Regions from separate parts of the Alteromonas sp. 14N.309.X.WAT.G.H12 genome, predicted to be linked through region 1. Evidence: predicted binding sites of a transcription regulator. Region 1 holds the regulator's gene; the other holds the start of a gene.

The links. The regulator LexA, encoded in region 1, represses DNA repair genes until DNA is damaged. The targets are predictions, from matches to a motif close to TACTGTATNNNNATACAGTA.
Region 2: a site for LexA is predicted at 13,288-13,307, ahead of recN (DNA repair protein RecN). Genes of this name have one in related genera too.

The regions. Positions count from the first base shown of each region.
Region 1 covers NZ_JBAHZB010000004.1:11,052-26,659, forward strand. Annotated here, with positions in the region: gene ilvD (dihydroxy-acid dehydratase) at 1-1,502, shown strand, start outside; gene ilvA (threonine ammonia-lyase, biosynthetic) at 1,499-3,028, shown strand; gene plsB (glycerol-3-phosphate 1-O-acyltransferase PlsB) at 3,084-5,537, opposite strand; gene V5298_RS03160 (DUF2177 family protein) at 5,645-6,076, opposite strand; gene V5298_RS03165 (hypothetical protein) at 6,230-7,021, shown strand; gene lexA (transcriptional repressor LexA) at 7,143-7,769, shown strand; gene V5298_RS03175 (acyltransferase family protein) at 8,051-9,268, opposite strand; gene coxB (cytochrome c oxidase subunit II) at 9,952-11,064, shown strand; gene ctaD (cytochrome c oxidase subunit I) at 11,074-12,681, shown strand; gene V5298_RS03190 (cytochrome c oxidase assembly protein) at 12,691-13,281, shown strand; gene V5298_RS03195 (cytochrome c oxidase subunit 3) at 13,300-14,178, shown strand; gene V5298_RS03200 (DUF2909 domain-containing protein) at 14,189-14,398, opposite strand; gene V5298_RS03205 (SURF1 family protein) at 14,429-15,139, shown strand; gene V5298_RS03210 (hypothetical protein) at 15,145-15,608, shown strand, end outside.
Region 2 covers NZ_JBAHZB010000048.1:7,091-22,698, forward strand. Annotated here, with positions in the region: gene trpCF (bifunctional indole-3-glycerol-phosphate synthase TrpC/phosphoribosylanthranilate isomerase TrpF) at 1-541, opposite strand, end outside; gene trpD (anthranilate phosphoribosyltransferase) at 543-1,568, opposite strand; gene V5298_RS12775 (aminodeoxychorismate/anthranilate synthase component II) at 1,561-2,175, opposite strand; gene V5298_RS12780 (anthranilate synthase component 1) at 2,177-3,769, opposite strand; gene V5298_RS12785 (PHP domain-containing protein) at 4,039-4,884, shown strand; gene V5298_RS12790 (L-threonylcarbamoyladenylate synthase) at 4,897-5,517, shown strand; gene V5298_RS12795 (ScpA family protein) at 5,540-6,370, shown strand; gene scpB (SMC-Scp complex subunit ScpB) at 6,357-6,992, shown strand; gene rluB (23S rRNA pseudouridine(2605) synthase RluB) at 6,985-7,872, shown strand; gene V5298_RS12810 (hypothetical protein) at 7,851-8,651, opposite strand; partial or broken gene dkgB (2,5-didehydrogluconate reductase DkgB) at 8,895-9,697, shown strand; gene V5298_RS12820 (DUF445 domain-containing protein) at 9,796-11,064, shown strand; gene V5298_RS12825 (outer membrane protein assembly factor BamE) at 11,082-11,438, opposite strand; gene recN (DNA repair protein RecN) at 11,578-13,260, opposite strand; gene V5298_RS12835 (DUF4262 domain-containing protein) at 13,743-14,207, shown strand; gene V5298_RS12840 (hypothetical protein) at 14,328-14,609, shown strand; gene V5298_RS12845 (IS110 family transposase) at 14,669-15,608, opposite strand, start outside.

The sequences.
Region 1 (15,608 bases):
TGTGCATTTCAAACTGCGATAAAATCACCCCTGGAATGTTGATGGCCGCTATGCGCTTGAATATCCCAGTGGTGTTTGTGTCGGGTGGGCCTATGGAAGCGGGTAAAACCAAGCTTTCTGATCAGTTGATCAAACTTGATTTGGTTGATGCCATGGTTGCCGCTGCAGATGATCGCATTAGTAATGATGACTCGAACGAAATTGAACGTTCGGCGTGTCCGACCTGTGGCTCTTGCTCAGGTATGTTTACCGCTAACTCCATGAACTGCTTAACCGAAGCGTTAGGGCTGTCTTTGCCTGGAAATGGCTCGTTGCTGGCTACCCATGCGGATAGAGAAGAGCTCTTCAAACAAGCCGGTGTGGTAGCGGTTGAGTTATGTAACCGTTATTACAAAAACGATGATGAAACGGCTTTACCCCGCAATATTGCCACCTTCGAAGCGTTTGAAAATGCCATGAGTTTAGATATCGCCATGGGTGGTTCCACCAACACGATTTTGCATTTGCTGGCGGCGGCGATGGAAGGCGATGTACCTTTCACAATGGCGGACATTGATCGCTTGTCTCGTAAAGTACCTCACTTATGTAAAGTGGCACCGTCTACGCCGAAATACCATATGGAAGATGTGCATCGTGCCGGTGGTGTTTTGGGGATCCTTGGCGAACTGAATAAAGCCGGTCTGCTTAACCAGAATGTGAATCACGTGTTGGGTAAACCACTTCCAGAAGTGATTGCTGATTGGGATATCACTAATCCAGAGAATGAAGACGCGGTGAAGTTTTTCCGCGCTGGCCCTGCGGGCATTCGTACTACCAAAGCCTTTAGTCAAGATTGCCGCTGGGATGAAGCGGATGATGATCGCAAAGAAGGCTGCATTCGCACCGTGGAACATGCCTATAGTCACGATGGCGGTCTTGCTGTGTTGTACGGTAACCTAGCCACCGACGGTTGTATTGTAAAAACCGCCGGGGTTGATGCCTCTATCTTAAAATTCACCGGTACCGCGAAAATCTACGAAAGTCAGGATGATGCCGTAGCGGGAATTTTGGGCGATGAAGTTAAAGCTGGTGATGTGGTCATTATTCGTTACGAAGGACCCAAAGGTGGCCCGGGTATGCAAGAAATGCTCTACCCCACCTCTTACTTAAAATCGAAAGGTTTAGGTAAAGAGTGTGCCTTGATCACCGACGGGCGTTTTTCCGGTGGTACCAGTGGTTTGTCCATCGGTCACTGTTCCCCTGAAGCTGCTAGCGGCGGCGGAATTGGCTTGGTTGAAGAAGGTGACAAAATTGAAATTGATATTCCAAATCGTAGTATCAATATCCTGATTTCTGATGAAGAATTATCACAACGTCGCGAAGCGATGGAAAACAGTGCGAAACCCTGGCGTCCAAAAGATCGTCAGCGTGAAGTTTCTTTATCGTTAAAAACCTTTGCAATGCTGGCTACCAGTGCTGATAAGGGTGCAGTACGGGATCCGTCAAAACTGGAAGATATATGAGTGTCAGTGACCACGAATATTTAAAAAAAATATTACTGGCTCCTGTTTATGAAGTTGCGGTAAACAGTGAGCTTTCGGCTATGGTGCGTTTGTCGCACTTGATTGGCAATGATGTTTTTTTAAAACGTGAAGATCAACAACCGGTTAAGTCCTTCAAGCTTAGAGGGGCTTACAACCGGTTAAGTACCTTAACGGAAGAAGAGCTACAAGCTGGTGTGATAGCGGCATCTGCGGGAAATCATGCCCAAGGGTTGGCGTATGGGGCGAAGATGAAAGGTGTGCATGCGACCATTGTCATGCCAGAAACCACCCCTGAAATTAAAATCGAAGCCGTGCGCCGGTTTGGCGGCAGCCATGTAAATATTGTGCTTCATGGCACGAATTTCGATATGGCCAGTAAGCATGCCCAAGAATTATCCGCGTCTCAGGGGTATACATTTATTCCGCCCTTCGATGATCCGGATGTGATTGCCGGACAAGGCACCATCGCCCGTGAGTTGTTGGAACAAAATCCCAATTTGGACATTGTTTTTATTGCCATTGGCGGCGGCGGATTAGCAGCGGGTATTGCGGTATACCTTAAGCAGCTTAAGCCGGATATTCAGATCATTGGCGTGGAATCGGAAGAATCGGCCTGTTTTAAAGCGGCTATGGAAGCCGGTGAAATTGTGACCTTGCCTTCCGTGGGTATCTTTGCCGATGGTGTGGCGGTAAAAACCATGGGAACCGAAACTTACCGTTTATGCGCCCGTTTGCTCGATGACGTGATAACCGTCTCTAACGATGAAATCTGTGCGGCGATCAAGGATATTTTTGACGATACCCGTGTGATTGCCGAACCGGCGGGAGCCATGTCTGTGGCGGCCATCAAAAAATACACAGCGCAACACGGCATAAAAGGCAAAAAGTTAGGCGGCATACTCTGCGGTGCTAACATTAATTTTCATACCCTGCGGTATGTGTCAGAGCGTTGCGAATTAGGCGAGCAGAAAGAAGCCGTGTTTGCGGTACAAATTCCCGAACGGCGCGGTGCCTTTAAGCAGTTTTGTGAAGCCTTAGGTGGCAAAGCCATTACCGAGTTCAATTACCGCTATGCCAATGAAACCGATGCACACATTTTTGTGGGCGTGAACCTCAAAGGCGGTAAACAGGAGTTTGCCGCCCTAAAAGATTCGTTATCGGCTAAAGACTATTCGTGTTTTGATTTATCGGATAATGAACTGGCAAAACTGCATGTGCGTCATATGGTTGGGGGGCGTCCGCCTACCTTGCTAAATGAAACCGTGTTTACCTTCGAGTTTCCAGAGCATCCAGGTGCATTACTTAAATTCCTTGATACCCTTGGCGAACGTTGGAACCTGACCTTGTTCCATTATCGCAATCATGGTGCGGCAGAAGGGTTGGTTTTGGCTGGATTTCAGATATCGCCAGACAGCAGAGCCGAATTTGATGCCCATTTGACACAACTTAATTATGAATATAAAGAAGTGACGCAGGATCCTGCTTACAAATTCTTTCTTTCATAAATAAAGGGGCTAGCTAGCCCCTTTATTCTTTATACGCCTTCCATAAACTATGGTTTTATTCTGGGCAATCTACGTTTTCTAAATGTTGAGTGATTTCCGGCCACACCAAAGACAGTACATCTTGTCGCAAGGCATCGCTTTCTTCGGAATACTTCAAGCTGCCATCAGGGGCAGAGTCTAGCCAGTGGTTTTCCCTTAATGCGGAAATAAAGCTGGAAAGCACGTTTTTATCGTAAAACTCCGGCGAGTTTATGCCATAGAGGATAGATAACCGTTCGGCAACCTGTCGGCTATTGCGTTCCAGCGTACTGCGGCTAATGACCCGTTCACGTTCAATCAGGGTAAGCACCACGGCGTAACGCTGAAAGGTCTCTTGCATACAACGGCTTAACAGCCACGCTGAATGGAAATTTCTATCTGAAGAGGACGGTGGCGTGAGGCAGTCATCCTCGCCGGTTAATAGGCGTTGCTCGAGCATGGTGGTGATCAATTTGTCCGTATACGATAGCGCTTGATCCTGAGTCATGTATATAAACAGTTCTTTTTGCAACAAGGGATAAAATGCTGCCATGAGCCGTAATACTTCGTGGCGATGAATGCCGGGTCTGGCAAATACGGTGGACATGATCACGCCAGGTAAGGCAAATAAATGCAGAATATTGTTGCGATAGTAAGTGAGATATATTGCCGCGTCTTCTAACGGTGAAACCAAGGTGCCGTATCCATCCTTACTGATGTCAAAGCGTTTTAGCGCTAAGGTTTCTGCCAACATTGTTTTAGCGTTTATATCGGGGATGGTGGCATCGTCGCTGTAAGGCGCACTTTTAAGCAGTGTCAGGTAATTGGACATGGCCCGCATGAGCTCTTTTTCCGTCATGGTCTTGGTTTTAGACGATAACAAGCATAAAGAGACCAGCGCCATACCGTTAATGGCGGCGTTTTTATTGATCCGCAACATGACTTCATGAGCCAGATCATTAACCATGGGCGTGAGCCAGGCGGGCTTTTTGTCGCCGTCATCGGGTAAGGTTTCCCGCCAGTCAGGTACGGATTGTTCCAAGAACTGATTTAACTGAATCGGTTCGCCAAAATTAACGTAGCCATGGCCGTAATTTCTTAGCTTTCTAATGGCAGAAAACACCTGCCAACTGGATTCTTTTTTCTTGCCGCTGCCTTTCAGTTCACTAAGGTAACTTTTTACCTCCATGACGTTCTCGTAGCCGATGTATACAGGCACAATACTCACTGGGCGCTGAACGCCTTTGACAACCGCTTGCATGGTCATGGCTAACATACCGGTTTTCGGTGGAATAAGACGTCCTGTACGACTACGACCGCCTTCGGGGTAATATTTTACCGAATAGCCTTTGTTAAACAGCAGTTCAAGATATTCACGAAATACCGCGGTGTAGAGCTGATTGCCCGCAAAGCTGCGACGCAAGAAAAAGGCACCGCTGCGCCGGAAAATGGGACCGGCGGGCCAAAAATTCAGGTTAATACCCGCAGCGATATGAGGGGTCACCATGCCTTCGTGATAAATGACATAGGTAAGTAGCATATAGTCCATATGGCTGCGATGACAGGGAACGTAAATGATTTCGTGACCGTTTGCGGCCAGTTCACGGATACGCTCGCTGTGTTTTACGCTGATCCCATTGTAAATTTTGTTCCAAATACGGGTGAGTATGCGATCGCCAAAGCGAATTAATCCTTCGCGGTAATCGGCGGCAATTTCATTGATATATTCGATGGCCGTGTCTCTGGGATCCTGCTTCTTTTTGGACTTCTTTTTCGAATTGCTTTGTTCAAGCATGGCCCGTTTAACACTTTCAGAGCCGAGAATGGCATTATGCAATTCTTGGCGTTCTAGCAAATTTGGCCCCGTCATGCTCTGACGTTTACGATGAAAATGTGTGCGCGCTACGCGAATTAGCTTGTGGGCAATGGATTCGTCAGTACCCCGTTGGGTGGACATTTCCCGGGCAGAAACGGCTTTGCTAAAATTAATGAAATTATCCCGACCCAAAAACATCACGATGAAGAACTTTCTTAGCCAACTGGGGGATGCATGATGGGCAATGAGATCGCCCAAATTAGGAGAGCCTTTACCCGGCGCCCGTCCCCAAGAGACAAACACAGGTACTACCTGCACATCCACATCGTCATGGTCGCGATGTAAATGAAACAGACTGGAGAAAACGGCCTCCACATCGGTGCTTGAGGCGCCTTTAGCGAACAAGGGCTCAGTTTTGCGCAGAAAGACACTACCTGGATAGTGCTTACCTGCCACTTCGATTCCTGCGGTAGGACTGGGTAATCCCAATCGTTCTGTACACATACGTAAGGCAAGTTGATCCGTCACCGAATTGGTAGGCAGCAAGTAGATAATGGGCTTGCTTCTGTCGATACCCAATTCAGACTCAACATTTGCCGGAATATTATGATCTTTAACCAAAAGCTTCACGGGATAGTGAAACACCGAAAGCAGCGTTTTTCGCAACCACGACATGAAAAGAAAATCCTGTATTAAAATAACCGGCGCAGTTTATCACAAACCCGCGGCGATCTAGATGATCTGTGATGGGCTTATCATAATAGAGTGTCTCGTCGGGACTGTCACCCCTGTCCCTTTGATTTTACATTGGCTTTTCTGGCTGCCCAACCGCCGGTGAACGCCATGATCATGGTGGCAAGGCTGCCCCATAACCAGTCTACGAATGTCATGGTAAGTGGCCAATGCTCGATAATGGCATAGGCGGTAAGATTATAGGTACCGTAGGCGGTTGCACCTAGCACAAAACCGCCCCATGCGGTTTGGATCAGGTTCTGGTTTATATAAGGGCGTATTATCAAATAGACCACAGATGCGCAGTAAAGCAGATAAAATACGACCCAAGGCCAGATAATAAATGGTTCTCTAAAGAGCTGCGTAAAGGCTGTCTGATACCACGGCATAGCGATGATACCTAGCCAGAGTGCATCGAGCACGGCAAAGGTGAACAGGACAGCAAAATAGCTGGCAAATATAGCTTTAACAGTGAGTTTCATAGAGTCATAAACGCAGCTGCGCCAATTAAAGTTCAGAGAAAAATAAATACAATGTCACGATACGCGTTATTTGAGCCATACTGATACTCATATCTGACGACTTTTTATCCGGCACTGCGCCGAGTTAACAAACAGGAATAACACGGAAACGCTATGCAGAAAAAACTATTCGAATTTGGTGATTTATTCTGGGTGCCGGAGTTTTATCATGCTTTTCTTCGCCGCTTTATGGGGGCGCTCTATAAGTTAATGGGTTATCACAAGTTGTGGCTACCTGAACTTAAAGCATTTATCAGTAAAGCGGGGGGAACCGTGCTTGATCCCTGTGCCGGTAGTGGTTATGTCAATGAACTGCTGGTTAAAGAAATGGATAACGACGGGGTAAAGTTTTATTTGTCTGATTTTATGATAGATAAAAACCCGGAGTTTAGGGAACACATTAATAACCTCGGTGATGATCGCATCCACTATTTAGATCAACCCATCGATGTATTAAAAGACAATCCTGATTTTCAAATCCCGAAAATTTTTATTAATTCCTTTCACCATTTTGATGATGAGCAGGTGGCGGAGATTTTGCGTCTTAACCTTTCCCATGGCAACGACATTCTGGTATTGGAATACTGTGACAACTCAGTTGTTAGCTACATTTCTATGTTGTTCGGACCGTTACTTGCGATGATCTTGTTGCCTTTTATTACCGAACGACGACAACTGCTGGTGACGGCCATTTTCACTTATCTTATTCCTATTGTTCCCCTTATGTTGCTGTGGGATGGGTTGGTGTCTAATCTGCGCTGTTATTCTCATCGTTCACTGAAGAAAATTGTGCATGACACAGGTTTTACCAACTCTACCGTTACCACGACATTTAGACGCAGCTGGTTATATCCTGCTGGGGTCACCGCCCACCATATTACGGCCTCGTCGTTGGAATCTGAGTAAGGGTAAGAGGGTATTTTATAGGTTAATTGGGCAAATTAAGCCCCAGGCGCAAAATTAAGCCTTTGTTTCTACAATTGAACTGTATATACTTACAGAAACTGTATAGAAAAACAGGCTGTTTATGCGTCCACTTACACCCAGACAAACGGAAGTTCTCGAGTTAATCAAAACCACCATGCTGGAAACCGGTATGCCTCCAACGCGGGCAGAAATTGCGAAAAAGCTCGGGTTTAAATCTGCCAATGCCGCCGAAGAGCATCTAAAGGCCTTGGCACGAAAAGGGGTTATCGAGATTTTAGCGGGAACCTCCCGGGGTATTAAGCTAAACATTCCTCTTGAAGCTGACAACGACGAAGAGGCGGGTTTACCGTTAATCGGTCGAGTGGCAGCTGGTGAGCCTATATTGGCTCAGGAACACGTTGAGACCCACTACAAGGTCGATCCAGAGCTATTTCATCCCCGCGCCGATTTTCTACTCAGAGTAAACGGCATGAGCATGAAGGACATTGGCATTTTGGATGGCGATCTGCTTGCCGTACATCGCACTACCGATGTGCATAACGGTCAGGTTGTGGTGGCCCGGGTGGACGAAGACGTCACCGTTAAGCGTTTAGAAAAGCGTGGCCGGGAAGTGTGGTTACACGCTGAAAACGATGACTTTAATACCATTAAGGTTGATTTAGCCTCAGAGCCTTTCAATATTGAAGGTATTGCCGTGGGTGTGATCAGAAACGCCGATTGGATGTAACCATCATCGAGCGGCCCCCTTGTTTTATGACTTACCCGAATCATATGAAGCCCTGACTTGAACGGTCAGTTCTGAATCATAGGGCTCAATGAAAGCTGACAGCCGTTTGTATAATAAGCCGTCATCACTACTCGACAATCACTCGTGACAGCCATCTCGGAAGGCTGTCATGGCCAATGCAAGGGTTATGCACTAAATGAAACAATGTCGAACTTCGTATCTGGATATGAAACCAAGGTGCGGGTTTTAATAAAAATAGCAAAACGGTATCAGCCGTAAAATCAAAAGTAGCGACCTATACCCCAAGTGCGTTTTATTATCTCAGCAAATCCAAAACTGATGATTAATCCAGAGAGCGTTAATAGTAAGATTTTTGGAAATGTGTCTATGGCTAGTGAATCATACATGGTGGTTAACCAAACAAGGACTGGCGCATGAATAAAGTACACAGCAAATGAGCGAGACGATACCCAACGGGTGACCGCGTTACTGACATCAAACTGCCTTCTGAAACACACCAATATCCCCAATGCTAAACCCATGCCTGTGGTTTGCTCCCATGTAGCCGCTAAAAAAGCATACAAATTCAGTCCTCCGAAATACAATATGGGGCCGTGCTCTCCCGGTTGAGGACCTTCTGTTGGCCCCCCACCGATAAATAGGATAAGGGCTAGGAAAAGTGGGCCACCGATTAATGCCCCCAAGCCTATTTTTCTTGCCCACCTACAGTCGGTGATCTTATCCAATCCCCCATTTTGAGCTAACGCAATTCCCAAGATAAAAAATACGATGTACTGAGGGAAATAAGCGAACTGAAAATTAAAAACACTTGTTCCGATAGGAAAAAAGATGCGGGTTATGGCGGTAGCCAGTGATAGGAATAAAGCAAGAATAAAGAAGTTATGCGTAGACGGCAGTGAAGGTTGTGTATTGATTTTGAGCGTATTCGGATAAACGCTACATAATGTAAAACTGATGCAAAATACAAGCAGGGTCAACACAAACCATAAGGGACCACTACCACTCCACACGTCACCTGATTTTATGTAATTAAGATAAATTGTAAGATCAGTAAACCTAGCAGACCCTGTTGTTCCGTTCATTAACTTGTATAGGATAAACGGATGGACAATAAACATGTACAAAAGTGCGGGAACGGCAAGTCTATTCGTACGTTCGACAATAAAATTCCAACTTCCTTTCCTTTGCAAGGCGCCATAAGCCATCCATCCACCAATGAAAAATAGCACGCCCATAAAAAACGATTGTAGATGGAAGATCCAGAAAATATAGGGGAGTTTTTCAGTCAGTGTTCCTTCTGGTCCATCCTTGATATACCAATCACCTACATGGCTATAGGTAATGCAACTATGAAAGTGAACAACGAAAATGATAATTACTGCGCGCAAATTATCGATCCATGCAATTCGCTTATTATTCGAGTGTAACGAGCTCCTACCTTGTGACGTCATCGCTGCTAACCTTACTTCTCTGCTCATGAACATACGGACGCTGAATTATGGCCATTGCCCGCTGCTGACTTATTCCATTGAAAGAAAGGCAATTAATAGACCACAATATTTTTTTCTTTTATAGCAATAAGTTATGAATTTTAAATGGGTAAACTAAAGTAGCATGGGTAACTTCTGGTTAATTTGCCCAATTGTGTGGTCAATCTGACACCTAGAGTTCGGTTTACGCGCATTGCTGCCTGTCAGTGTTTTGTTTTTTTAAATTCTAAAAGGCATGCTGAGGATGATTGTGATGAATTCTAAAAGCGCAATGCACCACAGTGACTTATCAAGTCTCACTGTATAATTGCATGCGACATCAAACAATATCATCAAGTTGGTATTCGATTCCACATTCACCGTAATCGTGGCAAAGCCCCGCCTGTAATGTCCTGCTGAATTTTTATACGCATTTCCCACCTCTAATCGAAAAAGTTTTTTAAGAAATAATGAATGAAAGACTAGACAAAATCTTAAATGTGTTTAATTCTTATACTGTTATTAACAAGTTAATAACAAAAGAGGAAAAAAATTAACAAGCCGGGACGGCTATCATCACAGAATCGAGTACTGTAAACATCCTACAAGGTTCTCCATCACGGAGGTGTTGAGTGAAGAAACACGTACGTAACGCAATGATGGTTTTGGGGGGCTTTTTCGCCTTTACATCAATGCGGGTTTTCGCAAAAACCGAATCGACTGCACAAAGAGCTGGGGAATTAAATTTACGTCCTGGCGTAACAGATATTAGTGGTCAGGTTTACGACCTTCACATGCTCATGTTTTCTATTTGCGTGGTTATTGCTGTGTTGGTATTTGGCGTCATGTTTTACTCAATTATCCGGCATCGTAAATCCCGTGGCGCTAAACCGGCGCATTTTCACGAAAACATTAAAGTGGAAATTGCCTGGACGATCATTCCCTTTTTAATCCTTGTGTTTATGGCCGTACCGGCCGCACGCACCTTGATTGCGATGGAAGATGCCAGCGAGCCTGACATGACCGTATTAGTCACCGGATCCCAGTGGAAATGGCATTACAAATACATGGATAGTGATGTGGCTTTTTATTCCGTTTTGGCCACCCAGCAAGAACAAATCGCGAATAAATTTACTAAAGGGGAAAATTACCTCCTTGAGGTTGACCGGCCTTTGGTGATCCCCACGGGGCAGAAAGTGCGGTTTCTGATTACCTCTGACGATGTGATCCATTCTTGGTGGGTACCGGATTTTGCCATTAAAAAAGATGCGAATCCGGGGTTTATTAACGAGGTCTGGACCAACGTGAATGAGCCGGGCATATACCGGGGTCAGTGCGCTGAGTTATGCGGTAAAGATCACGGCTTCATGCCGGTGGTGGTAATTGCCAAAACGCCGGAAGACTACCAAGCATGGATGACCGCAGAAGAAAATAGAGTTAAACAAGCCAAAGAAGAAGAACAGCGGCTTTTGGCTATGAATATGAGTATGGATGAACTCATGATCCATGGGGAAAAAGTTTACAACAGCACCTGTGCTGCTTGTCATATGCCCACCGGACAGGGGCTACCCGGCGTCTTTCCTGCCCTTAAAGGCAGTCCAATAGTATTAAACGATCAGCAAGCACACATTGATATCGTCTTAAATGGTAAAGCCGGTACTGCTATGCAGGCCTTTGGCAAAATGCTTTCACTAAAAGACATCGCCGCGGTGGTTACTTACGAGCGTAACGCGTGGGGTAACAATACCGGCGATATTATTCAGCCAAAAGACGTTAATGCGGTTGCCACCGGAACAGGTATTTAGGAGCGTGCTATGACCAAAGCGACAGAGACCTTAATGCCAGATCACACATTGGCACACGACGATCATCACCACGGCGCACCGAAAGGGATCATGCGTTGGTTACTCACCACCAATCATAAGGATATTGGCACCCTGTATTTGTGGTTTGCCTTTATTATGTTTCTTGTGGGTGGTGCGATGGCCATGGTGATCCGCGCTGAATTATTTCAGCCGGGTTTGCAAATTGTGCAACCGAATTTCTTTAACCAGATGACCACGGTGCATGGACTAATTATGGTATTTGGTGCCGTTATGCCGGCATTTACCGGGCTGGCAAACTGGCTCATTCCCATGATGATAGGTGCGCCGGATATGGCGTTGCCACGAATGAACAACTGGAGTTTTTGGATCCTGCCTTTTGCCTTTGCTATTTTGCTCGGTTCCTTATTTGTTGAAGGGGGTGGCCCCGCTTTTGGCTGGACCTTTTATGCTCCGCTCTCCACCACCTACAGCAGTGACAGCACAGGGTTATTCGTGTTTTCGGTTCATATCATGGGGATATCTTCCATTATGGGGGCCATTAACGTCATTGTGACCATTTTCAATATGCGTGCACCGGGTATGTCGTGGATGAAAATGCCCTTATTTGTGTGGACCTGGCTAATCACTGCATTTTTGCTTATCGCGGTTATGCCGGTGTTAGCTGGGGCTGTCACCATGGTGCTAACCGACAAATTTTTTGGCACTAGCTTCTTTGATGCCGCCGGTGGCGGCGACCCGGTAATGTTCCAGCATATCTTCTGGTTTTTCGGACATCCTGAAGTGTACATCATGATTTTGCCCGCCTTCGGCATTATCTCGCAAATTGTTCCGACCTTTGCCCGTAAGCGCTTATTCGGCTATGCCTCTATGGTTTACGCCACCGCTTCTATTGCATTGCTGTCCTTCATCGTATGGGCTCACCATATGTTTACCACAGGCATGCCGGTGTTTGCGGAAATGTTCTTTATGTTTGCTACCATGCTCATCTCTGTCCCCACGGGCGTGAAGGTGTTTAACTGGGTGGCTACCATGTGGCGAGGCTCCCTGACCTTCGAGGTGCCCATGCTCTTTGCTCTTGCGTTTATCGTGCTCTTTACCATAGGCGGCCTATCTGGGTTGATGTTGGCCATCACGCCGGTGGATTTTCAGTACCACGATACCTATTTTGTGGTGGCACATTTCCACTATGTGTTGGTGACAGGGGCGGTATTCTCAATTATGGCTGCGGTGTATTACTGGCTGCCTAAGTGGACAGGGAAAATGTTTAATATCACCTTGGCGAAATGGCATTTCTGGTGCTCACTTATTTCTGTCAACGTGCTGTTTTTTCCTATGCACTTTGTGGGTCTTGCGGGTATGCCCCGACGTATTCCCGATTATTCGCTGCAATTTGCCGATTATAACCAATGGATAAGCATAGGGGGGTTTGCCTTTGGTTTGTCTCAGTTGATCTTCCTGGCTGTGGTGATTAAAGCCTGTAAAAAGCAAGGTGAAGCGGTCAGTGATCGCGTATGGGAAGGCGCAGAAGGTCTGGAGTGGGAAATTCCGTCCCCTGCTCCTTACCACACCTTCGAAACACCACCGGTTGTGAAGTAGCGGCCAATTATGAGCACATCCACGTCTCAACACCGTAAATTAACCCTGCGATTAGTCGTCATCGTGGTGGGGATGTTCGGCTTTGGCTTTGCGTTAGTGCCGCTGTATGACGTGTTTTGTGATGTCACGGGGATTAATGGCAAAACCCAAAACTCGGCGGCGGAATGGAAAAGCGGAAATGTGGATAGTAGCCGTTCTGTTACGGTGGAATTTATTACCCGTACAAACTCCGGTATGCCATGGGCCTTTTCGGCACAAACCCAGCGGATAAGCGTGCACCCCGGTGAAATTAACACGGTGTCATTTTATGTTCATAACCCCGCCCGAACCAATATTATTGCCCAGGCCATACCCTCTGTCAGCCCAGGCCAGGCGGCGCTTTATCTCAATAAAACCGAGTGCTTTTGTTTTAATCAGCAAACACTTCAGGCGGGGCAGGAAGCCTGGATGCCCATGTCGTTTTATGTGGATCCGGATCTGCCCGACGACATCACCTATTTTACTTTGCAATACACCTTGTATGACGTGACTGATCGCGCAGACGATCTCACCAATAGCAAGAACCCATTTTTACGTCAGCCTGCCAGCGGCAGTCGTTAGGCAGGAAGGAGAGTCACTATGCAACAAGAATATCAGCGATATTACGTGCCAGCCCAAAGTCCATGGCCTTTTGTGGGTGCTGTAGCCTTGTTCTTAATTGCAGTGGGGGCCGCCAATACGGTCATTGAAAACAGCAATGGTGAAGACGGTTTTGGCACTCGTGTGCTGGGGCTTGGGATCATCACCTTGTTGGTCATGCTGTTCGGCTGGTTTAAGAATCAAATTGATGAGTCCATGAGTGGCTTGTATAGCGATCAATTAGGTCGCTCTTACCGTCAGGGCATGAGCTGGTTTATTTTTTCCGAAGTGATGTTTTTTGGCGCTTTTTTTGGTGCCTTATTTTATGCCCGTATGATCTCGGTTCCCTGGCTTGGCGGGGCGTCGAACAACGCCATGACAAACGAGGTGTTGTGGCCGGGATTTGAAGCCATGTGGCCGCTGATATCCACCCCCGGAGGCACCACTACCGAACAAATGGGGGCGATGGGCTTACCCACCATCAATACGATTATTTTACTTATTTCTTCTGTGACGCTGCATTTTGCTCATGTGGGATTAGAGCAAGGTAAGCGTAAGCAATTAACCCTCATGTTGGGGATAACCATATTACTGGGCATCGGGTTTCTTTCCTTGCAGGTGGAAGAATACATTCATGCCTACCATGAGCTGGGGCTAACGCTACAGTCGGGCGTCTACGGCAACACATTTTTTATGCTCACAGGGTTTCATGGCATGCACGTGACCTTGGGCACCATCATGCTCATCGTCTTGTTCTTACGGGTGCTCAAGGGGCATTTTACCGCCCACAACCACTTTGCGTTTCAGGCCGGCAGTTGGTATTGGCATTTTGTCGATGTGGTGTGGGTGATGTTGTTTATGTTTGTTTATGTACTGTAAGGAACGCCCGTTAGTACGGGCGAGGGTTCGGGGTAATTAATCCGGTTGCCATGGCAACCAAAATGAGAATAACAATGACAACAGAGGTGAAAACACGGCGGCCAATATATTTACTCATCGGTGGCCCGTCAGGATCGTTTTTCATCATTGCTTTCATGGCTAAAAACAAATTAACAATCATGTAGATAAGCAAACACACAAGAATAATTTTTATTGTCATTTTATTCTCCAACGGTGGAGCAAAGCGGTTATGAAAATCAATGAAATGCGCTCATCTCTTCCCACGGCAGCTTTAGTCAGTGTGGCAATCATTTGCATGATTAGCCTTGGTTTCTGGCAACTGGATCGCATGCACCAAAAAGAAATACGTTTAGCCAGCATAACGCAAAAAAGTCAGGAAAGTGCAATTTCCCTTAAGGCGTTGGATCCGCGTCGGGAGGATATTCGGGATTATCAAGTAGGGTTTAACGGCAAAGTAGACACAACCCAATTGTTGTATCTCGACAACCAGGTGGTAAACGGACGGGTAGGGTTCGATATCCTTGCCCCTGTGGTGACAAACGAAGGGCCAGTACTGGTGAACTTTGGTTGGGTCGAAGCACCATTGAGTCGGGAGTATTTGCCCGATGTAAGTATTCAAACCGGCTATCGGCATTTTCATGGCCGGGTCACCGTGCCGCAAAAAAATCCGGTGGTAAGGGAAACCCTGTCGCTGGATTCTGCCTTTCCCGTCATTATCCAACAAATTGATATGGCGTTTATTCGTCAATTAACCGGAATGAACATGGCACCTTTTGTGGTGAAGTTAACCACACCCACAGAAGGTGAATTTGTACGTCGTTGGCAACCTGTTGTCATGCCTCCGCAAAAACATCTCGGTTATGCCATTCAATGGTTCGGTCTAGCCATGGCGGCGGCGATGGTCGGGTATTTTGCATTAACATCGAAACATAAAAGGTAATGGCCATGTCTCACAAACGCAGCAAGATCACGTTAATCGGTGTGTTTTTGGTATTTATCATGCCGGTGCTCATCGCCAAATTGGCATTGGACAATGGATGGTTTAATAGCGCGGCCACCAATAAAGGGGAATTATTGCAACCCGTGCGGGATTTAAGCGTTGTGTTTAAGCAGGAGACGCCGAAGTGGCGCATTGTTTATTTGTTGCCTGAGCATTGCGACAAAGCCTGTGAGAATGCCATTTACAGTATTAGTCAGGTGTGGCTTGCGTTGGGGCGGGAAACCGATCGGGCGCAGGCGACCGTATTGGTCACCGGCCAAAGCGATCCAACCCTAGTACAAGCCCTGGGTAAAGATGACCGGTTTCATCTTGTCAGCGTTGGCGATATGGCACTTGGGAATGTATTGGCGCCGCCCGATAGAGAAGGAATTTTATTGGTAGATACCCTAAATAACGCCATGCTTCGTTA
Region 2 (15,608 bases), on a different contig from region 1:
TAATCTTGGCTTTTAATGCAATGGCGCGGTGCATTTCTTCTTCATTACTGACTTCCGTTAGGATATCCAGTGACAGAGAATCGGCAACCTTAGCAAGCTGTAGGTAGGTGTCATCGTCTAACACACTGAGCATAAGCAAAATGGCGTCGGCCTGATAATGGCGAGCAAGATACACCTGATATTCGCTGATAAAAAAATCTTTATTGAGCACGGGCTGTGATACCCGGGCGGTCACATATGAGAGGTAATCATAATTGCCTTGGAAGTATTTTTCATCGGTGAGTACCGAAATGCCCGCTGCATAAGGCGAGTAGGCGGCAAGGATTTCATCTAAATCAAAAACTGAACGTATGAGTCCTTTCGACGGCGAGGCTTTTTTACACTCGAAAATAAAGCCGGCGTTTTCTTCACTCAACGCATCGAATAAACTTTTTGTTGATGGTGTTAAGTCATCAATGAATGTACTTAGCGGTTTATCCTCAATACGCGCATTCACTTCTATCCGTTTATCATCAACGATGCGCGTTAAAACATTACTCATCTTAATTTGTCTCCCGCTGACTGATACTGGCTACCTGAGTTAACACTGACAAGGGTTGTGCTGTGCGCATGGATTCCATGGCCATTTCAGCGCCTTCTTTAAAGCCCTTGGCATGACCGGTCAGGGTTAACAGTGCGCCGCAATTCATGGCGATGGCTGCGCGGTGAGCTTCTTTACCTTCACCGGACAATGCCGCTTCTATCATTTTACGGTTGTCATCAGGGGTTCCCCCTTCAATGGCACTTAAAGGATAACTGGGTAAGCCGAAATCCGCGGGTGTTACCGTAAGGGACCGGATATCACCGTGTTCCAGATCGAGAATTTGTGACTCGCCATGCAAGGCCAGTTCGTCAAGGCCATCACCGTGAACAATCATGGCACGGTGCTGACCGAGCAGCATCAGCGTTTGGGCATAGGGCTTGAGTAATTCAGGGGAATACACCCCAAACAGACCGTGTGTGGGCCCAGCAGGATTCGCAAGCGGGCCAAGAATATTAAAGATGGTACGGGTTTTTAATGCCGCGCGAATGGGCGCAGCGTGGCGCATACCGGCGTGGTAAACCGGTGCAAATAAAAAGCAAAAGTTGGTTTCATCTAAGCACTGGCGGGCAGTTTCTGGGCTGATTTCCAGTTTAATACCGAATTGACGAAACAAATCCGCAGAGCCTGAACGACTGGAAACACTGCGGTTTCCATGCTTGGCAATTTTGACGCCGCAACTTGCTGCGACAATGCCTGCTGCACTGGAAATGTTAATGGTGTTGTGCCCGTCTCCGCCGGTACCCACAATGTCTGCAAAGGGGTAGTCTGGCGTTGGGAAGGGAAGGGAATTAGAAACCATTGCGCTGGCTGCACCAGCGATTTCGTAGGGAGCCTCTCCATTCAGCTTTAACGCCGTGAGTATGGTGGCCAGCATGACATCGGGCTGCTCACCACGCATAATACTGTTAAATAGGGCGAAAGATTGTGCCTGAGTCAGGTGTTCTTTTTTAAATAAAATGTCTAGCAGGGGAGTGGCATCATACATGTGCAGACTCCTTATGAGTTAAATATTGAATACTTTGAAGCAAAAGGCGGCTGCCTTGTGCCGTGAGAATAGATTCTGGATGAAATTGAAATCCCAGCATACAGTCATCGGGATGATAAACCGCCATTGCCATATCATCGAAGGTGGCAATGGTTTGTAAACCTTCCGGTAAGGTGGTGGCCACTAACGAGTGATAACGTGCTACATGCAAAGGCTGTGGCATATTGGCAAACATTGCTTCCCCTGTGTGTGTGATTGGTGAGGCCTTTCCGTGCATGACTTCCCGCGCCCTATCTACCGTACCGCCATAATGTTCAACAATGGCTTGGTGTCCAAGGCAGATGCCAAGAACGGGAAAGCGCCCCTGCACTTTGTTGAGTAACGCTGGCATACAACCGGCTTCGTGTGGGCTGCCAGGGCCGGGAGATAACAACAATAATACCGGGCCTTGTTCCGCTTCTTTTTCCATGCGGGCAAAGAGAATATCAGCACTGACCGTATTACGGTATACCAAAATGTTTAAATTAAGGGCCCGTAGCTCATCCACAAGGTTATAAGTAAAGGAGTCGACGTTATCAAGGAGGAAAACAGTGATGGCTTGGCTCATATTACTCTCCTGACTTAAGTGCAAGTTTAACGGCGTTAATCACCGCTTGTGCTTTTGTGCGTGTTTCATCCGCTTCTGACTGTGGATCGGAGTCGTGAACCACGCCAGCGCCCGCTTGAATATAGGCACGGTTGTTTTTAACAAAGGCCGAACGAATAACAATACAGGTATCCATGTCACCATTTCCGTTTAGGTAACCCACTGCGCCGCCATAACTGCCACGGCGTTTCTTTTCTACCTCGCGGATGAGTGTGGCTGCACTGACTTTCGGTGCGCCTACCAGGGTGCCCATATTCATACATGCTTGATACGCATGCAGAGCATCGAGATCGTCGCGTAACTGGCCCACCACACGGGAGACTAAGTGCATCACATGGGAGTAGCGGTCAACTTTCAATAAATCTTTGACGTAGCGGCTACCGGGCTGACTGACTTTGGCGACATCGTTTCGCGCTAAATCCACCAACATAATATGTTCTGCTTTTTCTTTGTCATCTTCCCGTAGATTGAGTTCAATTCGGCTGTCTAAATCGTGATCTATAGCGCCGTTGGGGCGCTTGCCTCTTGGGCGCGTGCCTGCGATGGGATAAATCTCGACCTGATTAGATTCGGCTTCATATTTAATTGCCGATTCAGGGGATGCACCAAAGATAGTAAAGTCAGCATCTTGCATATAAAACATGTAAGGGCTGGGGTTACTGAGCTTCAATTGTGCGTAGGCTAACAAGGGGTCTGGGCAGGGCAGGGAAAAGGTTCTGGATGGCACAACCTGAAAAATATCGCCGCAAAGAATGTGGGATTTAAGGGAAATCACATCTTCAATGAAGGCATCGTCGCTTTTATCTGTGTCCACGTTTTCCACATCGGGTGCGGCCTGGCGCAATGTTAAAGGTGGTGGCGAGGGGATCTCTTTTAATTTTGATTGCAAATGTTCTAAACGTTGGGCCACATCGAAATAACTTTGTGCCACATTGGGGCCGCTAAATACACTTCCTACCAACTGGGTTTGGCGAGTTTGATGATCCACAATAAGCAGGGTTTCAGCAAGATAAAACACATAGTCAGGACAATCGTTTTCGCCGTCAGGTACATCCGGCAATTGTTCGAAGGTGGCAAGCAAATCGTAGGCAAACACACCGCCGAGAAAAACCGCATGAGGATGCTGACGGATAGGTTGAATTTGTTTCACCAACACCCGCAGGCCATCAAAAATACTGGCGGCTTTTAAACGGGAATCTTCATCTAACGATGAATCTTCGGTGTGAAATGTCATCGTTAAGGTGGTGTGCTGTTGGGTGATATGGGCAATATCACCTAATTGCTCGGTAAATAAGGGGAGTATTGATTCGCCATTTGGTGTGAGCGCACTGCATGTTACCTGATTGCCACGACACACGATACGCATGGCAGCGTCGACCATGAGTAAACTCTGTAAGTCGTCTTTGCTATCGATTTCCGCTGACTCTAACAGCAAGGCATTAGAGTGATTGGCACATAAATGGGTAAAAGCGGCCAGGGGGTCGTTAAGATATACGCCTGTTTGCTCTATTGTTTCCACTTTGCCTGGCTGAGAGCCCAGTTCTGCTAAACTCATTGTCGCAAGATCTCCTGCTGCGATTAAAAAAAAAGGCCCGTTAAACGGGCCTTTATTGTGTTTTAAATACGCACTAACGCATACACCGCCCGTTAATTCAGGGAGTGCCACCACCAAACAGCGTTGAATGTTACGCCTGTTGCTCGTTGATTTTGCATTATCATGTCTCGGTTAAACTTCGATAGGCATCGAAGACGTTAATACGTATACTGTGCCCTATAGAAGAAAACAAAAACGTATCTGTGTCAACCGGAATTTTAAATAAGCCATTGAAAATTGATCTTCACAGTCATACCCGCTACTCAGACGGCCACCTTACGCCCGAAGAATTAGTGTTGCGGGCGCATAATTTACAGCTTGATGTGCTGGCCATCACCGATCACGATACCCTTGCGGGTTTACCGTCGGCTCACAACGCACAAGCCCAACAAAAACGTAAGCTAACCATTATTAACGGCGTGGAAATTTCCACCGCCTGGCATGGTTTTGATATTCATATCGTGGGATTAAACGTGGATACGCAAAATGAAGCGTTATGCCGTTTCTTGTCGCAACAAGGTGAAATTCGTCGCGAACGTGCTCTTAAGATTGGGGAAAAACTGGTAAAGTGTGGTTTTGAAGGAGTTGCAGAAAAAGCCTTTTCTCTCGCCGGCGTCGGTCAGGTTACCCGAGCGCATTTTGCCCGCATTTTAGTCAAAGACTACGGCGTGTCTTCCATGGATACGGTGTTTAAAAAGTACCTCGGAAAAGGAAAGCGTGCCGCTATTAAGGCCGTTTGGCCACACATGCAAGCCGCCATTTCTCATATCCACGCCGCAGGAGGCCGGGCCGTATTGGCGCACCCTGCGCACTATGACATGACAGCCAAATGGTTACGACGCTTAGTGGAAGAGTTTGCGCTATGCGAAGGTGATGCCATTGAGACGGCATTTCCCGGCTTAAGCAAAGACAAACAAATGTTAATTAACGAGCTCGCGTCTACGCATCAATTGTTGGCTTCTGCAGGTTCTGATTTTCATTTCCCGTCCAGGTGGACGGAGTTAGGACGTAATCTGGGCATAGCGTCACAGCTCACGCCGGTTTGGCATGACTGGCCGCAAGTTGCTCATTCATAACAGGACATCTCAATGAGTCAGTTTTTTTACATTCATCCAGACAATCCACAACAACGTCTGCTTAACCAGGCTGTTGAACTGATCCGCAAAGGCGAAGTGATTGTTTATCCAACGGATTCCGGCTACGCCATTGGTTGCCAAATGGAAGACAAGCGCGCCTTAGAGCGTTTGTGTCAAATACGCCGAATTGAAAAAGATCATAATTTTACCCTGGTATGTCGTGACATGTCAGAGCTATCCATTTACGCCAAAGTAGACAACACGGCGTTTAGACAGGTGAAAAATAATACGCCTGGGCCTTACACCTTTGTGTTTAAAGCGACCCGAGAAGTGCCTCGGCGTTTACAGAACCCAAAAAGAAAGACCATTGGCATACGGGTACCGGACAACATTATCGCGTTAAAATTATTAGAAACCTTGAATGAGCCTTTGATGTCCACATCGTTAATTTTACCGGGCAATACCATGGCCGAGTCTGATCCCGATGCGATTCGAGATAAGCTGGAAAAACATGTTGGCTTGATTATTCATGGTGGGTTTCTGGTAGAGCAACCCACAACCGTGGTGGATTTTTCCGATGGCGAAGCGGTGATTTTACGTGAAGGCAGTGGTGATCCGGCGCCATTTTTGTAATTTAGTGTAGCGAAATCAGTCAATGCCTGAGAAGGACGATACGGTAAACAGCGCCCCAGTGCAGCAACCTCTTCCCTTAGCCTTTATTAACGGGGAGGCGGTTGTTGAGAAGCCGGAAGATCTCTATATTCCTCCCGATGCGCTGGAAGTGATTCTGGAAACCTTCGAAGGGCCTTTGGATCTATTGCTTTACTTAATTCGCAAGCAAAAAATGGATATTGTGAATTTATCGGTGGCAACCATCACGCTTCAGTATATGGAATATGTTGAGGTGATGAAGAGCCTTAAACTGGAGCTAGCTGCCGAATACCTGCTTATGGCCGCTATTTTGGCAGAGATAAAATCGCGCTTATTGCTTCCTCGGCCTACCAGTGACGATGATGAGGAAGAGGATCCAAGAGCTGAACTGATCCGTCGTTTAAAAGAATATGAAGCCGTTAAAGAGGCGGCCGGGGCACTGGATGCCCAGCCACGACTAGAACGGGATGTTTTTGCGGTGAAAGCCGATGTACCGCCTAGCGTTACGCCTGTGCGCATTGAGCCGGATGTTTCATTGCAGGAACTGGTTATGGCTTTTAGTCATGCCATGAAGCGGGCAGCGGCCTTCGAGCACCATACCATTGAAGCGGAAACTTTAAGTACGCGGGAGCGTATGAGTCAAATATTAAGCATGGTCACCCGAGACGCTTACACGCCTCTGGAGGCACTGTTTACCATCGACGAAGGGCGAGCGGGCGTGGTGGTTTCGTTTTTGGCAATATTGGAACTGGTAAAAGAACAACTTTTATTATGTGTTCAGGCAGGACCCTACACCAGAATTCATGTAAAATTAGGTTGTCATGGCGAAGATTAACAAAACCCAGCTTAAACAACTGGTGGAAGCGGCGATATTTGTGGCTGATTCCCCGGTGTCTAAATCGACCCTACGAGAAACGGTGTTAGCCGAATTTACGGTTAGCGAGCGGGCATTAAATGGCGTGTTAAAAGAGCTCGTACTCGATTATCAGCCCCGCGGTGTTCAGCTAGTTGAAGTTGCCAGTGGCTATCGATTTCAATCCGTTGATAGCCTAAGTCCTTGGCTTAGTCGAATGTGGCAGGAAAGTGCACCAAGATATTCACGTGCTATGCTTGAAACACTGGCATTGATTGCATATCGACAACCCATTACCCGTGGCGAAATTGAAGCGGTAAGAGGCGTGTCGGTGAGCAGTAATATTATTCGTACCCTTACGGAAAGGGCATGGATAAAGGTCGTTGGACACAAAGAGGTACCGGGTCGACCGGCTTTGTATGCCACAACCAAACAGTTTTTAGATTATTTTTCGTTAACATCATTGGCCGATCTTCCCAGTTCTGACGTATTTGAAGCACTGGACGTCCAATACGAGCCGCCAGCGACGGCGACACTAGATGCACCGTCTGAAGATGACCGTGCGATTGAAACCGCTAACAAAGAGCGAGAAGAAAATGAGTGAAAAGTTGCAAAAAGTACTGGCTAATCAAGGCCTGGGATCACGACGTGAAATGGAACGTTGGATTCAGGCTGGACGAGTTTCAGTGGATGGACAAGTTGCCACCTTAGGTGACAGAGTGGAAATTACCGCGCAAATACGTGTTGATGGCCATTTGCTTTCGCGGCAGGTGGAAAAACCCGTGTGTCGGGTGTTGATGTACAACAAACCCGAAGGTGAATTGTGCAGTCGTCAGGATCCGGAAGGCCGTCCTACCGTCTTTACCCGGCTGCCAGCCATACGTGTTGGTCGTTGGATTGCCGTTGGGCGTTTGGATATTAACACCAGTGGTTTGTTGTTGTTTACCAATGACGGTGAACTGGCCAACAGATTGATGCACCCTAAATGTGAAGTGGAGCGCGAATACGCGGTTCGGGTATTTGGGGAAGTGTCTGGCAAAACCATCAATGTGTTGAAAAAAGGCGTGAAGCTGGAAGACGGGGATGCCCGTTTTACTGAAATCACCCCGCGCAGCAAAGCGGTTTCTGATGATGAGAGCATGAACCGGTGGTATAACGTTACCTTGGCAGAAGGCAGAAACCGCGAAGTGCGTCGGTTGTGGGAATCTCAAGATGTGCAAGTGAGCCGATTAATGCGGGTGCGTTATGGGCCTGTGGAATTGCAAAAACGTCTGCCCCAGGGCGCATGGGTTGAACTTCCCTTAGATCAGGTTAATGGCTTGCGGGATCTGGTGCAATTGCCCAAAGAAACCGAGTCGTTGGTGGATGTTCGCCAGAGTAAGTTGGATCATGCTCGCTTAACCCGTATGCGTCGTTCTGTGAAAAAACATCGCGCCCGTCAAAATCATCAGCGAAGCAGAAGTCACTCGGCCAGTTCTGACTGATTGTGAGCACCGGTTTGGGTGCAAGCTCGTCCGTTGTCGATACCATGGCGACGGGCGATTTGTGTAATAAAGGCTTGATGTGTTTTTATGTATTGGTCGAATTTTTCCAGCATCGCTGGGTACAGTTCACTGGAAATCCGCAAATCATCTTTTATATCGGGAATGAATTGAGAAGGCGCGAGGACATCAGATCCGAGGGCTAATTGTGCTACCCCATCATCAACTTGGGAATGTTCCGCCAAAATGGCATCCACATCACCACTTATCAGCGCATGAACCAACTGCGCAGCCGTTTGATATTCATGCACGGTTGAATAGCCTTTTTTCACTTGCCGGATCCAATCGTTACTTAACGGATGATTGGGCAAGGTGCCAAGTCGGCTAATGTCAGGTTTACGCATCCAATTATTTTCTGGCAATACCCGAGTGACGTCACAAAAACTGATAACAGCCTGGCTATAAAATAGGGTGTGGCTCCAATTTGTCCATTTTGGATTATCAGGAAAGCGAAAATCAATGGAATGTTGTTCAAACCAGTCTTGGTATTGCTCGGCAGGTAAAGCTTGATAGTTAATTTTTATCCCTTCTTCAAGGGCAAACGCTTCTAACAGCTCTTCAATTAACGGCTGATATTTATCTCCGCGCACCGGTTGATACTGAACCGTTTCATATGCTTCAATGCCTACCGAATAGGTACTTTTCGCCACTGCTGATGCGGGAATAAGTAGCATAAGTACGAAAATAAAAGACGTGTAAAGAGACATAACTAATCTGCTCATCAACTCCATTTCAACGATGTACAGAGCGTATCAACTGGTGGCCGGTAAATCGATAATGGGGGTTATTTCCTCGTATTCCTTTTTATACCTAAAACCCTATTCATCTGATGTCTGTGGGCATAGAACGCGGTGATCATTGAAAATACGTCACCAAGTTTAATCTCTTAAAGGTGTAAGTACGTAGATCCAATTGACGATGGCAAAACACGCTGTCACACGCTATTGAACAGGAGAAAACAGATTATGCAAACCATGCCTCAGTTAGGTGCCGGAACATATCGCTTAACAGGTGACGTAGCCTTCCGTGCTGTGGGTGATGCTATTTCAGTGGGTTTCCGTCATATTGATACGGCACAGTTTTACGGTAATGAAGAACAAATTGGTGATGCCATTAAAACGTCGGGACTATCCAGAGACGATTTTTTTATTACCACCAAAGTGTGGTTCGAAAACCTAGACGAAACCCGCTTTATCCCATCTGTGCACGAAAGCTTGAGTAAATTAAAAGTCGATCAGGTAGATTTGCTGCTTATTCACTGGCCGTCGCCAGAGCAAAAAGTTCCCATGAGCACCTATTTGCCCTCTTAAAACAGGCCAAAGAGGAAGGGCTGACCAAGAAGATTGGCGTATCTAATTTTACCATGGCGCAAATTGATGAAGCCGAATCCATTTTAGGGGTAGGGGAGATTTTTACCAATCAAATCGAACTGCACCCGTTTTTCCAAAATCGTCAAGTAGCGGCCCATTGTAAGGAAAAGAATATCGGTGTAACGGCCTATATGCCGTTTGCAGTGGGAAAAATCATGAAGGATGCAACACTTAATGCAGTGGCGGAGAAATTCGATGCCACGCCCGCACAGGTTGTATTAGCATGGTTGGAGGAAAAGGGGATCCACGGGATCCCGTCGTCGACCAACAAAGCCCACCTTATCGCCAATATGGAATATGGTAAAGTGAAGCTAAGTAAAGACGATATTCTCCGTATTGACGACCTTGATAATGGCGAGCGTATTGTTGATCCCGATTTTGCACCAGACTGGGATTAACCCCACCTTGGTCAAGGATGACCTTTTGGAAATGCGGTTTACAGAACGTAAAGGAATAGCCACTGAATACTTCAATATTAGATAAAAAGCATCAGCAATTGCAGCGGGCAAAACGCATTGCATTGTTGTGGCTGGTGGGCGCGGCCTGCATATTTTTGCTAACCACGGTGGCGGAACTGCGCCATTGGCTCATGCCCTGGCCGATCTGGGCAGGGTTAATTAAAATGGCATCGGAAGCGGCGTTAGTGGGCGGTTTAGCCGACTGGTTTGCCGTAACAGCCTTGTTTCGTCCTATTCCATCGCGTTATGCCATACCCCATACCAACATCATTGCGCAAAATAAAGTGTCGGTGGCATCTAACCTTTCCTTGTTTTTAAAAGAAAAGTTTTTTAACGCGCAAACGGTGAGTCAGCTGATTGAAAAAAGCCAACCGGCCCAGGGATTTGCCCGCTGGTTAAAGCAAGCCGACAACGCGCAGCGTCTAAGCCAGTTTATGGCTACAACCGTAGCAGAGGTAGTGCGAGTGCTGGACGATAAACCCATTCAGCAAATGCTACTTTCGGGGGTTAAGCGGGCATTACGGAAAATGGATATGTCACCGTTAGCAACGGGGATATTAAAAGTATTGACTCGGGATGGCCGACATCAAGATGTACTCGACCAACTTTTACTGAAAATAGCCGCAGTGGCAAAGCAACCTGAAAGCCAGGCTTTTATTGCTCAAAAGCTGCACCTGTATTTGAAAGAAGAATATCACCGTCTTGAGAAAATATTGCCCACTTCGTGGTTAAGTGAGCAGGGGGCTGAGATTGCTTCAAAGGCCATTGCTAGTATTCTCAATGATATTGCCGATGACCCAGTGCATCCGGTGCGAGAGCACTTTGATCTCTATTTGGATGATTTTATTCAGAAGATGGATGCCGACCCGGCAATGGCAAACAAGCTTAATTCGCTGCGGGATCAACTAGTCGAAAATGACAAGCTTCATTTGTATCTTGCACAGATTTGGCAAGATACGAAAACTTGGTTAATTGAAGACGTTGGCGCCCAAGGTGGGCAGTTTTCCAGTAAATTAGGGGAAGCGTTTCAGAAGTTGGGACAAGCTATCGAAAATGATGAAGCACTTGCAACGGCAATCAATGGTCATGCCGCCGAGGTGGGGCGTAAAGTGGCGCCAGAAGTGGCAGACTTTTTAACAGGGCATATTCGAGACACCATTATTGCTTGGGATGACAAGCAAATGGCCGAACAAATTGAACTTAATATTGGCAAAGATCTTCAAAAAGTTCGCATAAACGGCACCTTGGTGGGTGGCCTAATCGGTGCCATCTTGTTTATGCTTGAAAACCTCATTCGTCTTATTTAAGCGAATATGGGTAAGGGTTATTCATCAAGTGGTGTATTAAAGTCTTCTGACAATTCAAAATCACCTTCAACAGAGACTAAATTGTTTCCTTCGAAGTTTAATATCAATTTTTTCTGGAAATCTTTTCCGCGTTTTTCCATGCCGCGTTTCATATCGTATACGAAATACCAGGTATCGTTATCGAATGAATCTTGTACCACTGGATGCCCGAGAACATAGATGACCTGTTCTTTTGTCATATTAATGCGCAATTTTTTTACGTCTCGTTCATCAAGATAGTTGCCTTGCGGAACATCAATGCGATAAATCCAGTTAGTGCAGGCGGTCGAAAACAGTACAGCAGTTAATAAAATAGTGATTCGATACAACTTCATGCGTGAGCTTGTCCAGTTTATGCTTAATTATAGTTACGGGCACTACACTATTTAGTCACTCAGTACTTCAATAGTGAGCTGCCCTAAAATAATGCGCGACAGCATGCTACCCAATCAGTTATGACCAATCAACTGCTTATTAGTTCGATTCCGCACTTTCCAGAAGTTCTTTTGCATTTGCTAACGCGCTTTCGGTGACTTTATCGCCAGCTAACAAGCGCGCTAACTCGTCAATACGATCTTGTCGTGTAAGGGCCAGCATTTGTGTTTCGGTGGAATTGGCGTCACTGTATTTGGTTACAAACAATTGATTATGCGCTTGCGCCGCAACTTGAGGTAAATGTGTAACACACAGTACCTGACTATTCATACCTAATTTACGTAATAGTGCACCGACAATGGCTGCAGTAGGCCCGCTGATACCGGTATCGACTTCATCAAAAATCATGGTAGGTATGCCGTGCTGACTTTGCGTGAGTACCTGAATGGCTAAGCCAATACGGGATAATTCACCGCCCGAAACCACTTTTTCCAGTTTGTCGGCTTCCTGGCCAGGATTTGTAGACACTTTAAAGGTAACGTCATCTAAACCGTGAGGAGTAGGCGGCTTGTCGTCTCTCATTGTAACCTGCAAGTCTACTACCGCGTGGGGCATGTTCATTTGTCTTATTTGATCTTCAATCGCCGTGCCTAACTTAGCGGCAGCAATTTGTCGCGATTTGCTTAATTTTTTGCATGCTGCCATGTAGCATTGTTTGGCTTCCACTACCGCTTCAGACAATGCTTCCAACCTGTTCTCGTCATTGGCTAGGGTTTTAAATTCACTGACAAGTTGCTGGTGGTGTTCATATAAGGCTTCCGGGGTTACGGCATGTTTTCTGGCTAACTCCATGGCCTTACTGTAGCGGCTTTCTACCTGTTGTAAGCGAAGAGGGTCGATTTCCAGGCCATCACAGTACGCCCGCAGTTCACTTGCCGCCTCTTCTACCTGAATGGATGCCTCGTTTAAAAGGGCGATAATGGGCGTTAATGCAGAATCGTGGGCTTCCAGCTCAGACAGTTTATCCAGACCACTTTGAATAATAGACAGCGCGTTACCTTCGTCGCTTTCATAAAGGTGATAGAAGCTAGTTTGAGCCTGCTCTAGCAGGGTTTGACCATGGCTTAACCGGCGATGCTCTTTTTCCAATTCAACAAATTCATCTTCGGCAAGGGCGAATTCATTTAATTCTTCCACCTGGTAGCTTAATAACTGATGCCTGTCGGCCCGTTGTTCGGCTTTTTCCTGCAGGGTTTTTAGTTCGTGTTGTTTTTCTTTCCAAAGCTGGTAGGTGTTGCGTACATCCGCTTCTAATTGGCTATGCTGAGCGTATTGATCAACAAGCTTACGCTGGTAATCGTCTTTTAAAAGTTGCAAATGGGTATTTTGCCCGTGTATAGCAATAAGATACTGACCAAAAGCTTTAAGCTGCTGTAAAGACACCGGACTGCCATTAATGAAGGCTTTAGAGCGGCCTTCCCGTGAAATAACCCGGCGAATAAAACAGCTGGCATCATCATCGTCAACCAATGCATGTTCTTCTAACCAATTCACGGCAGCAGTTTGGTTACGCAACGAAAAATGGGCCACAATTTCGGCTTTGCTGGCCCCTTTTCTTACCGAAGCGGCATCTGCCCGCTCGCCCAGACACAAACTTAACGCATCAATGGCAATGGATTTCCCGGCACCGGTTTCGCCAGTGATGGCCGTTAAGCCTTCTTCCAAATTGACAGTGAGTTGTTTAACAACCGCGAAGTTTTTAATTGATAGATTAACAAGCATATGTTCACCGCAGTATATTTATACAGTACGTGTAAATATATACAGTATTTGTGAGAAGTAAAGTGTAAATGTGTGCCAAAAGGTGAAAATTTCACCATCCTCAGGCCGCTACCGGTTTGCGATATTTTTCGTCACTGCCAACGACAACATAACCTGCGTTTAGGGGTACAGGTAGCGTAACTAGGCGATATGACATACCAAACCTAATCGTGGGGGCTATTCGTAAGGGCAGTCATTCATAAGCAAGAACATTTTTTACTGCTTTTTGATGAGAGAGAACATCGGCCAGTTTTTTACAAGGTGAGATAAACTGGAACCATGCCGCACTAATAAAATAACTTTAGCGTAAACGGGTAAGATATTGATGCTGTAACTTATTTATGTAAAAGTTAGAGGATTAATAGTGTGATATATGGAAATACTCCGCACCGCATTGAGGATTTTTTCCGTATAATAAATTGTTATATTTCACGGAGATTTTAGTGGACGAAAGGGATGAGAAGGCACTGAGTGACATCGAAGAATTTGGATGTCACGTATTAAAAGTTATGGAAGGGGATGGAGAACCCTGCTTTAGCTATTCGATTGGAATCAACAAGCAACAAAACAAACCGGATTTAATTATTGTCGGTCTCAAGCTTGATTTGGCTCACTCTGTTATTAATAACTATAAAAATCGTTTACTTGCAGGTGAAATTTTTGAACCTGGTAAATACTATTCTGATTTTCTTGGTGGTTTTGATGTTTGTTTCATAAAAGTGGACAAATCACATTACGAAGAATATTTAGGCTGGGGACTGTGGCTACATGATGGTGATGATTTTGATATGTTACAAATGATATGGCCAACAACTGATGGTTTTTGGCCTTGGTTTGATGACAGATCAGAATATTATAGGTGGGCACAGCCCGTATTAAATGAGACCGGAGCACTAAGTGAAATATAACAAAACGCTGTTGGCACTCCCTTCGGTCGTTGGGACGCAAACACGGGGCCGCTTCGCGATTATAGCCCCGTGCCTGCGCCCCAAAGCTTAGCGTTATATGCCACCAGGAAAACCTAACTCATGGTTTACTTATTAGCTGGGATTGTGTGTGTTCATTTGGCTTGGGCATTTTTTAATACTCTAGCTGTTAACAGCACATTGTTTATCAATAATAGCTCTCGAGCTATTACCTTACTTGTTAATTGGCTTATTCCAATAGGTGGCCCTGCTATTACTTTGGTTGTCCTTCGCTCAATAAACCCTAAAGTAAAAGGTCGCAATCCTGTTGCGGACGGTTCTGGTAGTAGCAATCTATATTCGGGGAATGAGGGTTCAGATTCTGGTGGTGGCTGTGGTGATTAACGTAGCTAAACTAGGTTGTATTTAAAATGGCTTATAACAAGAGACTATGGCGTCAATAGTTAATTCAGAGCCTTTGGCGCTTCCCACATCACGCCATCTCTCAACATTGAATTCAGTACTATTACCATTTTTCTGACACAAGCAATCAAGGCTACTTTTTTTGGTTTTCCCCCGCTAACTAACTTACCGTAATAAGATTTAAATACAGGGTTTGATTGAATCGCTGACATCACAGCCATAAATAGTACTGTTCTTACTTGGTGCCGGCCACCCTGTATTTTCCGATGCCCTTTATATCTTCCACTTTCTTTGTTGATCGGTGCAACTCCAACTAAAGCTGCTGCTTGTTTGTTTGTCATATAACCAAGCTCAGGTAGATTACTTATTATCGACGCAGCTGCAACTTTTCCAACACCATTCATGCTCTGAAGCAGTTGGTCTTTCGCTTTAAATTCCGGCGTCGACTCAATCATCTTCATGATCTTTTCTTCGACCTTTTTTATCTGATTGCTTAAAGCAGTTAATATCGGCTTTATCGTCATCGCAAGGTCTTTCGGCATGATTTGAATTCTATTCTTTTCCATTGTTTGCATGGAAAGGAGTTGATTGCGACGCGTTACTAAATCGCTCATAGCGCGCATGGCTTTGGGCTTTAGCTGAGTTAAGTCAGGTTTTATCACCTCACTAAAATGCGCTATTAGTTTAGCGTCGAGCTTATCAGTTTTAGCTCGTCGCCCTATAGCCCCAGCAAACCGTTTTATGTGAACTGGGTGGGCAATGACAAACGGAAGTTTAGCTTCGGCGCACGCCATTGCAAAAGGCATTTCTAGCCTGCCCGTCGCTTCAACAACTATTCTTTCGGGCTGATATTTTTTGAGTTGGACAATCGCTTCTTTGATCCCTATTTCATTATTTTCTACAGAGAAAAAGATATCCAAAGGCCGGATGTAAATATCAAGCTGTGACTTGCCAGTATCTACCCCAACGTTAATTTTTTGC